One region of the Mesorhizobium sp. BR115XR7A genome, then DNA from elsewhere that is predicted to be linked to it. Evidence: riboswitches for the same ligand, from Rfam matches in the RefSeq annotation. Region 1 holds a riboswitch; the other holds the start of a gene.

Region 1 (7,355 bases):
GAGCGCGCGGATCAACGACCAGAATTTTTCGCCGGCCCTCCCGCCTGCCATCTCACGCCGCAACGAGACGGTCACCACCGATGTGCCCGACGCCTTGACCGCATCGGCAAGGATGGCCGGTGAAGGATACTGAGCCGTGCCGAGAAGCAGCCGCGAGGGAAGCGACGTTCCGAAAAGTTCGAACATGCTAGCCTCCCTGCATGGGCGAGAGGATTTCGATCCGGTCGCCGTCGCTCAACTGGAACTCCGCGCGGTTGGCTTTGTGTACGAGGTCGCTGTTGACGGCGGTTGCTAGCCAATCGCCTTCATAGTCGAGCGCGGCAAGCAGCGCCGCCAGCGATGTGGCGGCGGTCTCAAGCGGTTCGCCGTTGACGATCAGATTCATGTGCAAACTCCGCGGGTTTGTCGTGACTGAAGACAAGCTCGGCCGCCTGGCGCGCCATGGCTGGGGCGAGCAGAAAGCCATGGCGATAGAGCCCGTTGATCGCGACCGTGTTTCCGAGTGCCTCGATACGCGGCAGGTTGTCGGGAAAGGCCGGACGAACGCCGACACCGGTTTCAACGATCTCGGCCTCGCCAAAGGCCGGATGGAGGGCATAGGCGGCACCTAGAAGCTCCATCATCGAACGCGCCCTGACCGGTCCACTGGACTGGCTCTCGATCATCGTCGCGCCGACCATGAAATGGTGGTCGGCACGCGGCACCACATAGAGCGGAAAGCGTGGATGCAGCAGACGGACCGGGCGTGACAGCGAGACTTCAGGCGTTCGCAGGATCAGCATCTCGCCACGAACGCCACGCAGCCGGTCGTCGCCCGTCGCTATTCCCGTGCAGTCGATCTGGCGATCGAACCCGGAAACAGCCTGGGCATCGGCGCAGAAGTGGAATTCGACTCCCATCGCCGCCAGCCTGTCATGAAGTAACGCCATCGCCTGGCGCGGGTCGAGATGGGCTTCGTCGGAGAAAAGCAGTCCGCGGCGGAAGCGGCCGGCGAGGTCGGGCTCCAGCAATGCGATTTCATCCTCATCGACGCGCCGATGACCCGACGTGCGGCTGGCGAACCGGTCGAGTTCGCCCGCGTCGCGCGGCGCGGCCACGACCAGTGTTCCGGCCCGCGTCACCTGCCCGGGCGTTGCCGCCTCCCACCAGTCGGCGGCATCGCGTCCGAGATCCAGCACCGGTTGCTCGGCGCTTTCGAGCTCGCACCATGGCGCCAGCATGCCGCCGGCGAACCACGACGCATTGCCGCCGAGGCCATGCCTTGTCTCCGCAACGGTCACCGCCGCGCCGCGCGTGGCGAGTTCGAAGGCGACGGTGAGGCCGGCGATGCCGGCCCCTTTGACCAGCACCCTCATGACGGCTCCGGCGCCCCTGTCATGAGTGCTACGCCGGTCTTGTCAGCCGGCACATAGAGATCGCCACCCGCGCGATATTTCGCCGCCATCGCCGCCATGCCTTCCTTCTGTGCCTCGGCGCGGATGTCGTGGGAAATGCGCATCGAGCAGAATTTCGGCCCGCACATCGAGCAGAAATGCGCCACCTTGTGCGCCTCCTTGGGCAAGGTCTGGTCGTGGAAGGACCGCGCGGTTTCAGGATCGAGCGACAGGTTGAACTGGTCCTCCCAGCGGAACTCGAAGCGCGCGCGGGAGAGGGCATCATCCCTGACTTTCGCCGCCGGATGGCCCTTCGCCAGATCGGCGGCATGGGCGGCGATCTTGTAGGTGATCACCCCAATCTTGACGTCGTTGCGATCGGGAAGGCCGAGATGTTCCTTCGGCGTGACGTAGCAGAGCATGGCGGTGCCGAACCACCCGATCATGGCAGCACCAATGCCGGAGGTGATGTGGTCATAGCCCGGCGCAATGTCGGTCGTCAGCGGTCCAAGCGTGTAGAACGGCGCCTCGCCGCAAACGGCGAGCTGCTTGTCCATGTTCTCCTTGATCTTGTGCATCGGCACGTGGCCAGGCCCCTCGATCATCACCTGGCAATCCTTGGCCCAGGCGATCTGCGTCAGCTCGCCAAGCGTTTCCAGCTCGGCGAATTGCGCCGCGTCGTTGGCGTCGGCGATCGAGCCGGGACGAAGACCGTCGCCAAGCGAGAAGGACACGTCATAGGCGCGGCAGATGTCGCAGATTTCCGCGAAGTGCTCGTAGAGAAAGCTTTCCCGGTGATGCTGCAGGCACCATTTGGCCATGATCGAACCGCCGCGCGAGACGATGCCCGTGACCCGGTCGACAGTCAGCGGGATGTAGTGCAGCCGCATGCCGGCGTGGATGGTGAAATAGTCGACGCCCTGCTCGGCCTGCTCGATCAGTGTGTCGCGGTAGACCTCCCAGGTAAGGTCCTCGGCAATGCCGTTGACCTTTTCGAGCGCCTGATAGAGCGGCACCGTGCCGATCGGCACCGGCGCATTGCGTACGATCCATTCACGGATGTTGTGGATGTTGCGGCCGGTCGACAGGTCCATCACCGTGTCGGCGCCCCAGCGGATCGCCCAGACCATCTTTTCGACCTCTTCGGCCATCGAGGAGGTGACGGCGGAATTGCCTATATTGGCGTTGATCTTCACCAGGAAATTGCGGCCGATGATCATCGGCTCGCTTTCGGGATGATTGATGTTGGCGGGAATGATCGCACGCCCGCGCGCAACCTCATCGCGCACGAATTCCGGCGTGACGAAGTCTGGGATCGCCGCGCCGAAGGCTTCGCCGTCACGCTCAAGCTTGCCACGCAGCATCTCGCGGCCGAGGTTTTCGCGGATGGCGACGAACTCCATCTCGGGCGTGATGATGCCGGCGCGCGCATAGGCGAGCTGGGTCACCGCCTTGCCCTGCTTGGCCCTGAGTGGCCGGTTGCGAGTGAGAAATTCCGGCGTCAGGCGCTCGCCGGTCGCAAATCCGTTGTCCTCCGGCCGGACATGGCGGCCGTCATAGGCCTCGACATCGCCGCGCGCTGTGATCCATTCGTTACGAAGCCGGGCAAGGCCATTTTCGATGCTGGTTTCGACAATCGGGTCGGTATAGGGGCCGGACGGATCGTAGACGATGACGGGCGGTTCGCCGGCCGTCGGATGGACGGAGATTTCGCGCATCGGCACCTTGATGTGCGGATGGAGGACGCCGGACTTGTGAATCTTCCGTGAGGCGGGCAGCGGTCCCGTCGACACGGCTGGGGTGAGGGCATTCATCTTGAGGCTCCTTTGCTCATGCATTGGAGACCCAGTTCTGTGCCGGAAGGATGAAAAGACGCTTTTGTCGACCTGTTCAAAACAGGTCTTCGGGCGTGAACTCCCGCAAAGCGCTTGCACCGTCCCTACGCCAGTATGAACTGGATCAGGTTCAACGGGTCACTGCGCCGCGAAAGCCAGCAGTATCTCAGCCCCTTGCCGGGACTCCCCTGGTGAATGCGTCGAATTGAATGGGCCGGCGCTATTTTGTCAAGCGCATTCGTCCCGCAGCGGTGATCGACGACCAAACAAACCCAGCGGAAAAGCATGCTAGTATCGAGAGCAAGTGACGCCCCAGAGCAGCGGTGAAGCGCCCCCAATAAGGCGAGCCCTCATGCGGATTCGGTGCCTTTTCCAGCACGGTATTTTCGGGGCTTTCCGGAACGACGCTGCTGCCGCCCAGTTGGGTGAGATTGCTATAGATGTCTGTCTTGCTCGTCGTCGGCAATCCTTCCCCTTCGGCTAGACGCCCCGTCTGTTTCCCCAGAGCAGAACATGAAGCTGCGGCAGTACACGCGCCTCGAACCACCTGTCACGAGTCACCTTTTCAACCAGCCATTCCATGCGCCTCATCACACCGGCCATGTCGATGAACGCGTCTTCGTCGCCGGGACGCGGCGGCGTGTGATTGCCGGGCTGCAGATAGACGGGTAATTGCGGGTAGCGCGCCGCGGCGTCTTTGGCATAGGCATAGTCATCATCGTCGAAGACAACGAGCTTGAGCGCCATCTGCGGCTTATCCTGCGCCGCCTCTAAGCAGGCGTCGAACGCGGCCCAATCTGTCGTCATTTCGCTTGAGGGCGGCTTAGGGCTTAGTACCAGCACGTCGAGATCCGCGAACCATTGCTTAGACACCGAGCCTTGGGTTTCCAATGCAAAACGGTAGCCCTCACCATGCCCGCGGTCGATCAACTGGCTAAGCGGCTGGATGGCCGGATTGCCGCCCGACAGCGATACCATCACGGGCTGACCGCCGGAAAGCGCAATGACCTTTTGCCAAACCGCGTCGGGAGACATCATCTCCCAATCATGGCGGAAGCGACGGTCCACCGCATGCAGGCTGTCGCACCAGGAACAGCGATAATCGCACCCGCCGGTTCTTACGAACACCGTCGGCAAGCCGATCAGCACGCCTTCGCCCTGAATGGTCGGCCCAAAAATCTCGCTCACCCGGATTCCGGGATGCAACGCGCAAGTCATGGTCGGTATTCCGCCCAGGTTTTCGGCGTCTCGCTCACCCGCACGGCGGAGGTTTCGGGTAGCCGCACCTTGCACCAGTCGTAGAAGTGCCTGGCCAGGTATTCCGCTGTGGCATGGTCATGCCCAAGCACGTCGTTAAGATGCCGATGGTCGAAGGTCCCATCGATGTAGTGCTTGAACGCCGCCAGATCTTGGTAGTCGCGCACAAAGCCGTGTTCGTCCAGTTCGCCACCTGAAAGCTCCACTACGACGATGTAGTTGTGGCCGTGCAGACGTGCGCACTGATGACCTGGTGGCAAGGAGGTGAGCTGATGCGAGGCCGAGAAGTGGAACTCTTTGGTAATGTGGAACATTACGCGCTCCTTGTCTGGATAGCGTGGAGCCAGAAGTCTGCGTCCCCATAATCTGTCGGGTCGGTGATGCCGGCCAGATCGAATGCTTCGCGCCGTTCGACGCATGTCCCGCAGCGACCGCAATGACGTGCACCGCCCTTGTAGCAGGACCACGTCGCCTCGAACGGCGTGGCGTACTTTGCCCCCTCGCTGACGATGTCGGCCTTCGACATATTCACATACGGAGCGTACAGGCGGATATCGGCGTAGCCTGCGAGCGCATGGTTCTGCATCGTCTGAAAGGCGTCGATAAAAGCGGGCCGGCAATCGGGATAGATGAAATGATCTCCGCCGTGGACGGCAGTGGCCACCGCATCGGCCTTCTGCGCGGCGGCAACCCCGAAGGCGATGGCCAGCATGATGGCGTTCCTATTCGGCACCACCGTGATCCTCATGGAGTCTTCGGCATAGTGCCCGTCGGGCACGTCCACATTATCAGTCAGCGCCGAGCCGCTCAGGTTCCGGCCAACATCGCGGATATCGACGATCTGGTGCGGAACACCCAGCCGCTTGGCGCAGATAGCGGCAAAGCCGAGTTCCTTTTTGTGCCTCTGGCCGTAATCGAACGAAAGCAGGCCAATGAGTTTCTGCTCGGTCGCCACCTTGTGAGCGAGCGAAACAGAGTCCAATCCGCCGGAGCAGATGACGAGGGCATTCATGGTTTGAGTCCTTGTTTTGACCGGGTAAGGCTGCGACCGGAGATTTCTCTGCGTTCCCACTACTCCACGGAGCCGGTTTTGTGAATGGGGTGGACGCGATTGAGCCCACGTACCTTGTTGTCAGCGTCCCCAAGATGACTTTGCACGCGACTTGTCGCGTATCTTCGACCGCTGGGGGGCTGACGCCGGCACTGCGTATATAGGCGTATAGACGATGCAGAAATCACTGCCGTGGCGCAGCAGCATTCCCGACACACCTTCGGCTTGTCCGGTTTGCCCCAGAACATGACGTCCCGAGTTTCGGCGACAACGCAAGGGTCGACCGGCAGTCCAGTGAAAGGCTTCTGCCTCGTGGTTTGCCGTTTTCTGGTCTGCGCATAGATCGCCTCGAGCCGCCGCGCCTCGTCATTGGTGGGAATTCCTTTCCGAGGGCGCGGCTCGAGAGGGGCCACCATTCTGGTTGGAGACGGAAGAGCAGATCGATCAGCCGCTCGGGCATGTCGATAAAGGCATTCACCTATTGCCGGAATTGATCGTAGCGCTGCAGAAAAGCTGTTTCGTCAAAGGTACCGTTCGATCGTCCGCCGAACGCAGGCATAAAGAAATTCGGCGTGCGGGGTTGCATCGAAGTATCGGTAGAAATCCCCGGTGTCATTCAGCACGTTGAATTGCGGCGTCGGTTCCCATTCGACCAATGGCAGAAGGCGCTTCGAATTGCTCTCCAGCACGCGCCTGTACTCGTCGATCTGGTCCAGGATCGCGGCCGATACGGGACACCACTCCCGGCGATTGAAGCGGTGCATGGCAAGGACGTGGTGGATCAGGTAGCGGTGAATGCGGCCGTTTCCATCCTCGAACGGATGGATGTAGACAAAGCCGAAGGCGAAGATTGCGGCGGCGACGACTGCATCAAGGTTTTGCGCTGGGCCTTGATCGAACGCAATTCCAGAAACAACTTTCTGAAGGCGTCGCAAGCCAAGACATTGTCGGCGCTGATCGTCGCCCCAACTGATCCAAGCATCGGTTCCTGCTTGGGCCCAGCGCCCTAGGCGACGCCATGGTCGGCGAGCGCTCTGGCTGACCTTAATCCATTACCCAAGAATCACAGGGTCCATTGCGCTGATCGAGACGGCTTTCTAGCCCTATCCATGCCATGGATGCGTTCCATCCAAACAACCAAGTTTACGGACCTGTCATGATGATGCATAGCGAAATACCGGCAGGCACCGATCGATCACTCCACTTCCTTGATCATTAGATGAGCGCGCCAAAAGATTCCATTAGAAGGAGAACTGTGGATGCCCCTGTGCCAGTGGATGCCCTGCTGTTCGGCGGAACTCTGAGGGGTCCTTACGCCACACCGTGTTGTAGAGACCGCATACCTGAACAGCAGGTGCCTGAGAACGATGGCGCTTGCAGTAGAAAGTACTAGCCCGTTGCAACATTACCCCACCCTGCCTGTCCACTAGCAAAGCGAAATCATGAAATTCGGGTCAAGCGGCGTTCGAGGTTTGGCTTCGGAATTGGTCGGCAAGGCCAGCGGACTTTATACCGAAGCTTTCGCTTGGCGTTTGATTTCCAGCCGGGTTCAGCCGAATAGTTCAGTCTTCATAGGCCGCGACCTACGTGACAGCAGTCAGGCGATAGCCAACAATTGCATGGCGGCGTTGGCCGCAAATGGTTTCCAGCCGATCGATTGCGGCACCATACCCACGCCTGCCCTGGCACTATATGCATGCAAACACGGCGCGGCGGCTCTTATGGTCACCGGGTCGCACATTCCAGCCGATCGCAATGGCATCAAATTTTATGGCCCGAATGGTGAAATCAGCAAGGCGGATGAGGCCGCGATTACGCGCTTTGTAGCCGAAAGATCAA
Region 2 (7,355 bases), on a different contig from region 1:
CTTCTTCCAGCCATTCGATGACAGATAAATCAAGATGGTTAGTCGGCTCATCAAGAAGCAGGATGTCGGGCTCCGGCGCCATGACGCGGGCAAGCGCGGCGCGCCTGGCCTCTCCGCCGGACAGGTCGCCAGGCCGTTCTTCGCCCGACAGGCCGAGATGCTCCATCAGATAGCTGGCGCGGTAGGGATCGTCGGCGGGCCCGAGCCCGGCCTCCACATAGGCGCGCACGGTTGCAAAGCCGTCCATGTCGGGCATTTGCGGCAGATAACGCACCGTCGCCGAAGGCTGGCGGAACACCTCGCCGTCCTGTGGTTCGATCAGGCCGGCGGCGATCTTGAGCAGCGTCGACTTGCCGGACCCGTTGCGGCCGACCAGCGCGATCTTGTCGCCGGCCGAAGCGGTCAAGGCGGCGCCGTCGAGCAGCGGCGCGCCGCCGAAGGTCAGTCTTATCCCGTCGAGATTGAGAAGAGGCGGGGCCATGTCAGCTTTCGGGCAATGGATAGGGATGGGCGAGCAGCAGCGCGCGGCCATGGCCGAGCGCGATGTCGAGGCGGCCCCCGGTCTTGCCGAACTTGACCTCGTTGGAAATGGTCAGCGACGAACCGAACGCCACCTCGACCTTGTCGAGCGGCCATTTGGCGCCGGTGACGGTCAGGCCGGAGAGTTCGGAGAAGCCGAGAATCGAGAACAGCGTGCCGTCGGCATAATCGAAGCCGGCCCTGCCGGGCAGCAAGGGAACACCTTCCTGGGCGCCGCTGGTCAGAAACACATCCATTCCGGCTTCGGCCAGCCGCAGGCCAAGCGCCAGATGCAGGAAGGCGTGGTCGGCGCGCTTGCCGCCGAAGGCGCCCGCCAGCACAAGGCGGGTCGCCCCGCGCTCCAGTGCGGCCGCGATCGCCAGTTCTCCGTCGGTCTTGTCCTTTTCCGCCGGGAAGGTTTGCCGCGGCACGGCGGCGAGGTCGGCGGGCAGATCAGCCGGGACCGAGTCGAAATCACCCACCCACAGTTCCGGCACGAGGCCCAGCATCTGCGCATGGCCGATGCCGGCGTCGGCAGCGATGACGCGCGAGCCTTCGACCTGGCGGTCGAGCCGAGGCGTGCGGATGAGGTCGCCGCCAAGCAGGATGGTGAATGTGCTCATATCCCGTCGCCTTACCAGCCCGGCACGGGAAACGGAAGGCGGCAAAGTCCCACTTGCGCGGGTCATCGGCCCGGCCTATGTGTCGAAACGCTCTAACGGGGTGCCGGACGCGAATTTCGCGGGCCGGCTGAGAGGCAGTCTCGCCAACCCGCTGAACCTGATCCGGTTTGTACCGGCGGAGGGATTAGACGTTTCGGACACTCCGACGCCTCAATTCCTTTCAACGCAAACGAAGGAGGCGCCGATGCGCACGTTTTTATATTCTCTGGTCGCCGCCACGGCAGTAACCCTGTCCGGGCCGGCCTTGGCCAAGGACAAGCTGACCGTCTACACCTATGAGAGCTTCACCGCCGACTGGGGTCCAGGTCCCGTGGTGAAGAAGGAATTCGAGGCAGAATGCGGCTGCGATCTCGAGTTCGTCTCGGTCGCCGATGGCGTGGCGCTGCTCAACCGCGTCAAGCTGGAAGGCGCTTCGACCAAGGCCGACATCGTGCTCGGCCTCGACACCAATCTCACCGCCGATGCCAAGGCCTCGGGCCTGTTCGCGCCACATGGCGCAATAACGGACGTCAACGTGCCGGGCGGCTGGACCGACAACACTTTTGTCCCGTTCGATTACGGCTACTTCGCCGTCGTCTACGACACTGAAAAGCTGAAGAGCCCACCCAAGAGCTTGAAGGATTTGGTGGAGGGTAGCGCCGACGACAAGATCGTCATCCAGGACCCGCGCACATCGACGCCCGGTCTCGGCCTGCTGTTGTGGGTGAAGTCGGTCTACGGCGACAAGGCGCCGGAGGCCTGGGCCAAGCTCAAGACCAAGGTGCTGACCGTGACGCCGGGCTGGAGCGAGGCCTATGGCCTGTTCACCAAGGGCGAGGCGCCGATGGTGCTGTCCTACACCACCTCGCCGGCCTACCACATGGTCGCCGAGAACACCGAGCGCTATCAGGCGGCGTCGTTCGAGGAAGGCGAATATCTGCAGATCGAGGTCGCGGGCATCACCACGACCGGCGCCAAGAATCCGCTGGCGGAAAAGTTCATGGCCTTCATGACTGGGCCGAAATTCCAGGACGCCATCCCCGAGACCAACTGGATGTTCCCGGCCGGGAAGACCGACAAGCCGCTCAACCCCGCCTTCGACAAGCTGGTCAAGCCGACCAAGACCTTGCTGTTCAGCCCGGAGGAGGTCGCGGCCAACCGCAAAGCCTGGGTCGATGAATGGCTGGCGGTGATGAGCAAGTAGGTTTTGTGGGCTAATCTCGTGAGATGAACGCTCTCCGGCGATGCTCCCTAAGCTTCACCCAATCGTTGATGTGCGGTGTGCAAACCCGCTCTGATCCCCGCATCACAGCCGGCGTGATAGGGCTCGCCGCCATCGCCATTTTGATCGGCGGAGCGTTTGCGGGGCTGCTTGTCGAAGGTGCTCGCGATTTTTCCGGCGCTTGGGCTGCGTTCGATCTCTACCTGTTCCGGGTCGTGCGCTTCACGCTCTGGCAGGCGGCCCTGTCGACGCTGCTCTCGGTCGGGCCGGCCCTGCTCGTGGCGCGGGCGCTGTCGCGGCATCCACGGTTTTTCGGCCGTGCCTTCATCCTGCAGCTCTTCGCCGTGCCGCTGGCGCTGCCGGGCATCGTCGCGGCGCTCGGTATCCTGGCGCTCTATGGCCGCGCCGGCTATTTCTCCGGCTTTCTCAGCGCCGTCGGCGGCCAGGGTTGGCCGGGCATCTATGGCCTGTCCGGCATTCTCGTCGCCCATGTCTTCTTCAACCTGCCGCTGGCCACACGTCTGCTCCTCGAGGCGCTGCGGACCATTCCCTCCGACCAGTGGCGGCTGGCGAGCCAGCTCGGCATGGGGGCGCGGCCGGCATTCCGGCTGATCGAGTGGCCGACGCTGCGTGCCGCGCTGCCCGGGGTCGCCGGACTTGTCTTCATGCTGTGCGTCACATCCTTCACCATCGTGCTGACGCTCGGCGGCGGGCCGGCCGCGACGACGCTCGAAGTCGGCATCTATCAGGCATTGCGCTTCGATTTCGATCCCGCGAGGGCTGTCGCTCTGACGCTGCTGCAGATCGCCTTGACCTTCATCGTGGTGCTGGCGTTGACCCGACTCGGAGCCGACGTCGTCGGCGACGTCAACCTGCCGGTCGCGCCGCGCCGCTACCTCTCCGTCAACAGGACCGAAGCCTGGCTGAACGCGACGCTCATCGTGTTGGCCTTGCTGTTCGTTGCGGGGCCGATGGCGGCGACCGTGGCGGCCGGCCTTGGCGCCGACCTCGGCCGGCTTGCAGGCGAGGCCACTGTCCGTCAGGCGACGCTGACCAGTGCCGTGCTCGCTTTCCTTTCGGCATTGCTTTCGGTGATGCTTTCGCTGGCATTGACCATGGCGCGCAGGGCGCTGGCGTCGAACCGCCGCTTCGGGGCAAGGACACTGCTCGAACATGCCACCGATACCGGCGCCGGGTTTGTCCTGGTCGTGCCGCCGATCGTCGTCGGCGCCGGCTGGTTCCTGTTGCTGCGCCATGTCGGCGATGTGTTAGCCATCGCCCCGCTCATGGTCGTCACCGTCAACGCTGTCATGGCGATGCCTTTTGCGCTGCGCGCCATCCGTCCCGCCTATGATGCGGCAAGCGAGCGTCACGAGCGGCTTTGCGCGCAGCTTGGAATTTCCGGCTGGTCAAGACTGTGGCTGGTCGACTGGCCGACGTTGCGGCGCCCGCTGGCCACCGCTTTTGCCTTCGCCATGGCACTGTCGCTCGGCGATCTCGGCGTCATCGCCCTGTTCGGCAGTGATTCCGTGCAGACCTTGCCCTACCTTCTCCTGGCGCGCATGGGCAGCTACCGAACCGAGGACGCCGCCGGCTTGGCGCTGCTGCTCGGCCTTGTCTGCCTGGCACTGGTGCTGGCAGCGGACCGGCTGGGAAAGGAGACGGCCCGCAATGTCTGACGGGGCGGCTGGCGGCAAAGGGGTTTCGGTGCGGCTGGACAAGGTTTCGTTCAGCTATGGCGAGACGTTGTTCACCTTCGATGCCGAGTTCACGGCGGGGCAAATCACCGCCATCATGGGACCGAGCGGCTCCGGAAAGTCGACGCTGCTCAATCTGGTGGCCGGCTTCGAGCCGCCGCGATCCGGCCGCGTGCTGATCGGCGGGGCCGATGTCAGCACCGCGCCACCGGCGACGCGGCCAGTGTCGATGGTTTTTCAGGAAAACAACCTTTTCGCGCATCTTTCCGTCGAGCAGAATGTCGGGCTCGGCCGTTCGCCATCGTTGCGGCTGGCCGAAGGCGATCGCGCTGCGATCGCCGATGCGCTTGCGCGCACCGGCCTTGCCGGCAAGGAGAAGCGGCTGCCCCGCGAACTTTCCGGCGGTGAGCGCCAGCGCGTTGCCCTGGCTCGCGTGCTGGTGCGTGACCGCCCGGTGCTGCTGCTCGACGAGCCCTTCGCTTCGCTTGGGCCCGCCTTGCGAGACGATATGCTCGACCTGGTTGCCGGCCTGCATGCCGAGCGTGGCATGACGGTGCTGTTCGTCACGCACCAGCCGCAAGATGCGCGCCGCATCGGTCAGAGGCTGGTGTTTATCGAGAACGGCGCGGTCGCCGCTATCGGCACGGCGGATGATTTCTTTGCCGGGGCTGGTCCGGAGGCATTCCGGCGCTATATCGGAGCCGGTGCCGGGGATTCCTTATCACGAGATATTGCCCGGAAGCGGACATAATTTACGCTCAAACCGGCCCGATGCGATGTGGCGCTTGCTTGCCATGACTGGAGTAGTGTGGCTAGGTCCGCTCGATACCGGTCCGGCACAGGCCGTGATTTGCCTACAGCTTCCGCCGCATGCTCCGAGGGGCGCGTGACGGATACTGTAGCAGTTTGTTTTGCGCATGTGGTCATGTGCAGGGACCTGAAAGGAAGCCGTTCTGGCGATCGGCGTTGACAGGCTACGAATGAACCCGCTGGCGCGCTTTCTGGCGCTGGCCGGCTTTGCCGTGGCGCTGGCAAGCTGCCAGATGTTCACGCCTCCGGAAGTCCAGGAATCAGGCTTCCAGCCATCCGACAAGCCGATCACGGTCGACAATGTCGCCGCCAACAACAAGCTCGCGGAACTCGCCAAGGCGCAGCATCCGCGCATCCTGGCGACCTATGGCGGCGAATATTCCGATCCCAAGCTCGAACGCATGGTCGCCAAGGTGGTCGGCAATCTGACCGTGGTGTCGGCGAACCCAACCCAGACCTATCGCATCACCATCCTCAATTCGCCCAACGTCAACGCCTTCGCGCTGCCGGGCGGCTATCTCTACATAACGCGCGGCCTCTTGGCGCTGGCCAATGATTCGTCCGAGCTCGCCGCCGTCATCGCGCATGAGATGGGCCACGTCACCGCCAATCATGGGCTGCAGCGCCAGCAGCTGGAGGCCGAGGAAGGTCTGGCGACCAAGGTCGTTTCCGATGTGCTTGGCGACAGCCCGACCGCCAAGGCTGCACTCATCCGCGGCAAGCTCAGGCTGGCGCAGTTCTCGCGCAACCAGGAGCTTGAGGCTGACGCCATCGGCATCAAGTCGATCGGCGAAGCCGGCTACGATCCCTATGCCGCCGGCCGCTTCCTGCAGTCGATGTCGGCCTATACCGATTTCCGCTCGATCAGCGGCGCCACCGACGCCAGCCTCGACTTCCTGGCGACGCACCCCAACACGCCGCAACGCATCGATTTGGCACAGCGGCACGCCCGCCAGTTCGGTGCGCCCGGCTTCGGTACACGCGACCGCGATTCCTTCCTCGCCGGCATAGACGGCCTGCTTTACGGCGACACGCCGGAAGAAGGCTATGTGCGCGGCGAAACCTTCCTGCATCCAGGCTTGGGCGTGTCGTTCACGGTGCCGGACGGTTTCATCATCGACAATTCGGCGGCGGCCGTGACGGCGACCGGTCCCGGCGACATAGCGATCCGCTTCGACGGCGTTTCGATCGACAAGAACCGCGCCCTGACCGACTATATCAGAAGCGGCTGGGTGGCCGGGCTCGACGACAGCACCGTCAAGCAGGAAACCATCAACGGCAATGAGGCGGCGACCGCCCATGCAGGCGCCGAAGGCTGGCAGTTCGATATCGCTGTGATCCGCGCCGGCGGCCAGGTTTACCGATTGCTGACCGCAGCCCCCTCGGCCAGCACCTCGCTTGAAACGGTGGCGCGCTCGGTCAGCGGCTCCTTCCGTATCCTCAGCCCCGCCGAGAAGGCGGCACTGAAGCCACTGCATATTCGTGTGCTCACCGTGCAGCCGGGACAGACCATGGGATCGCTTGCCGCGCAGATGGTTGGCGTCGACCGCAAGCTCGACCTGTTCCGCGTGCTCAATGCGCTGTCGCCGGGGGCCGCGGTTTCGGCCGGCGACAAGGTCAAGATCGTCACCGACAAATAAAAGCCCGAGCGGGAGATCAGGCGGCGGTCGCCATGAAATCCGGATTCTGCTTCACCAGCGCGACCTTGAGCTTTTCCATGGCGCGCGCCTCGATCTGGCGGACACGTTCCTTTGAGATGCCGAGCGTCTCGCCGAGCGCCTCGAGCGTGGCCCCCTCGTCATTCAGCCGGCGTTCCTCGATGATCCTGAGTTCACGCGCGTTGAGTGCGTGAAGCGCTTCCTTCAGCCAGAGCGAGCGGCGCGCGACATCGATCTTGTCGCCGACAATTTCGTCCGGCAAGGGATCGTCCGAGACCAGGAAATCCATCCGCTCGGTGCCGCCCGCATCGTCGGCCAGCGGCACGTTCAGCGAAGAATCCGGAGCCGACAGCCGTGAATCCATCATCGCCACATCAGCCTCGGATACACCAAGCGCAACCGAAACCTCGCGGTAGAGATTTGTGTTGGAGAGCGGCTCGGCGCCGTTCGCGAGACGCGCACGCAAGCGTCTGAGATTGAAGAACAGGGCCTTTTGCGCCGAACTGGTGCCACCACGCACAATCGACCAGTTGCGCAGGATGTAGTCCTGCATCGAGGCGCGGATCCACCACGTCGCGTAGGTCGAGAACCGCACCTCGCGCTCCGGTTCGAAACGGGCGGCGGCCTCGAGCAGTCCGACATGGCCTTCCTGAACCAGATCGCCGAGCGGCAGCCCGTAATGGCGGAATTTCGAGGCCATGGAAATAACCAGCCGCATGTGGGCGACGGTGATGCTGTGCAGCGCGTTCTGATCGTTGTCTTCCTTCCAGAGCAATGCCAGCCGATG

The links. Region 1 has a riboswitch for thiamine pyrophosphate ahead of thiC (phosphomethylpyrimidine synthase ThiC). Riboswitches for the same ligand answer to the same signal wherever they lie in the genome.
Region 2: linked by a shared signal. The riboswitch ahead of thiB (thiamine ABC transporter substrate binding subunit) and the one ahead of thiC (phosphomethylpyrimidine synthase ThiC) in region 1 are both predicted to bind thiamine pyrophosphate.

What each region holds. Positions count from the first base shown of each region.
Region 1 is NZ_JAIUHW010000014.1:172,936-180,290, reverse strand. It holds gene LB557_RS26395 (thiazole synthase) at 1-186, opposite strand, end outside; gene thiS (sulfur carrier protein ThiS) at 188-385, opposite strand; gene thiO (glycine oxidase ThiO) at 354-1,355, opposite strand; gene thiC (phosphomethylpyrimidine synthase ThiC) at 1,352-3,187, opposite strand; TPP riboswitch at 3,292-3,408, opposite strand; gene queE (7-carboxy-7-deazaguanine synthase QueE) at 3,689-4,426, opposite strand; gene queD (6-carboxytetrahydropterin synthase QueD) at 4,423-4,779, opposite strand; gene queC (7-cyano-7-deazaguanine synthase QueC) at 4,779-5,477, opposite strand; gene LB557_RS26360 (Fic family protein) at 6,038-6,451, opposite strand; gene LB557_RS26355 (phosphomannomutase) at 6,959-7,355, shown strand, end outside.
Region 2 is NZ_JAIUHW010000005.1:329,515-336,869, reverse strand. It holds gene LB557_RS13410 (ABC-F family ATP-binding cassette domain-containing protein) at 1-481, opposite strand, end outside; gene LB557_RS13405 (thiamine diphosphokinase) at 483-1,142, opposite strand; TPP riboswitch at 1,229-1,343, shown strand; gene thiB (thiamine ABC transporter substrate binding subunit) at 1,387-2,385, shown strand; gene thiP (thiamine/thiamine pyrophosphate ABC transporter permease) at 2,454-4,082, shown strand; gene thiQ (thiamine ABC transporter ATP-binding protein) at 4,075-4,851, shown strand; gene LB557_RS13385 (M48 family metalloprotease) at 5,081-6,550, shown strand; gene LB557_RS13380 (RNA polymerase factor sigma-32) at 6,567-7,355, opposite strand, start outside.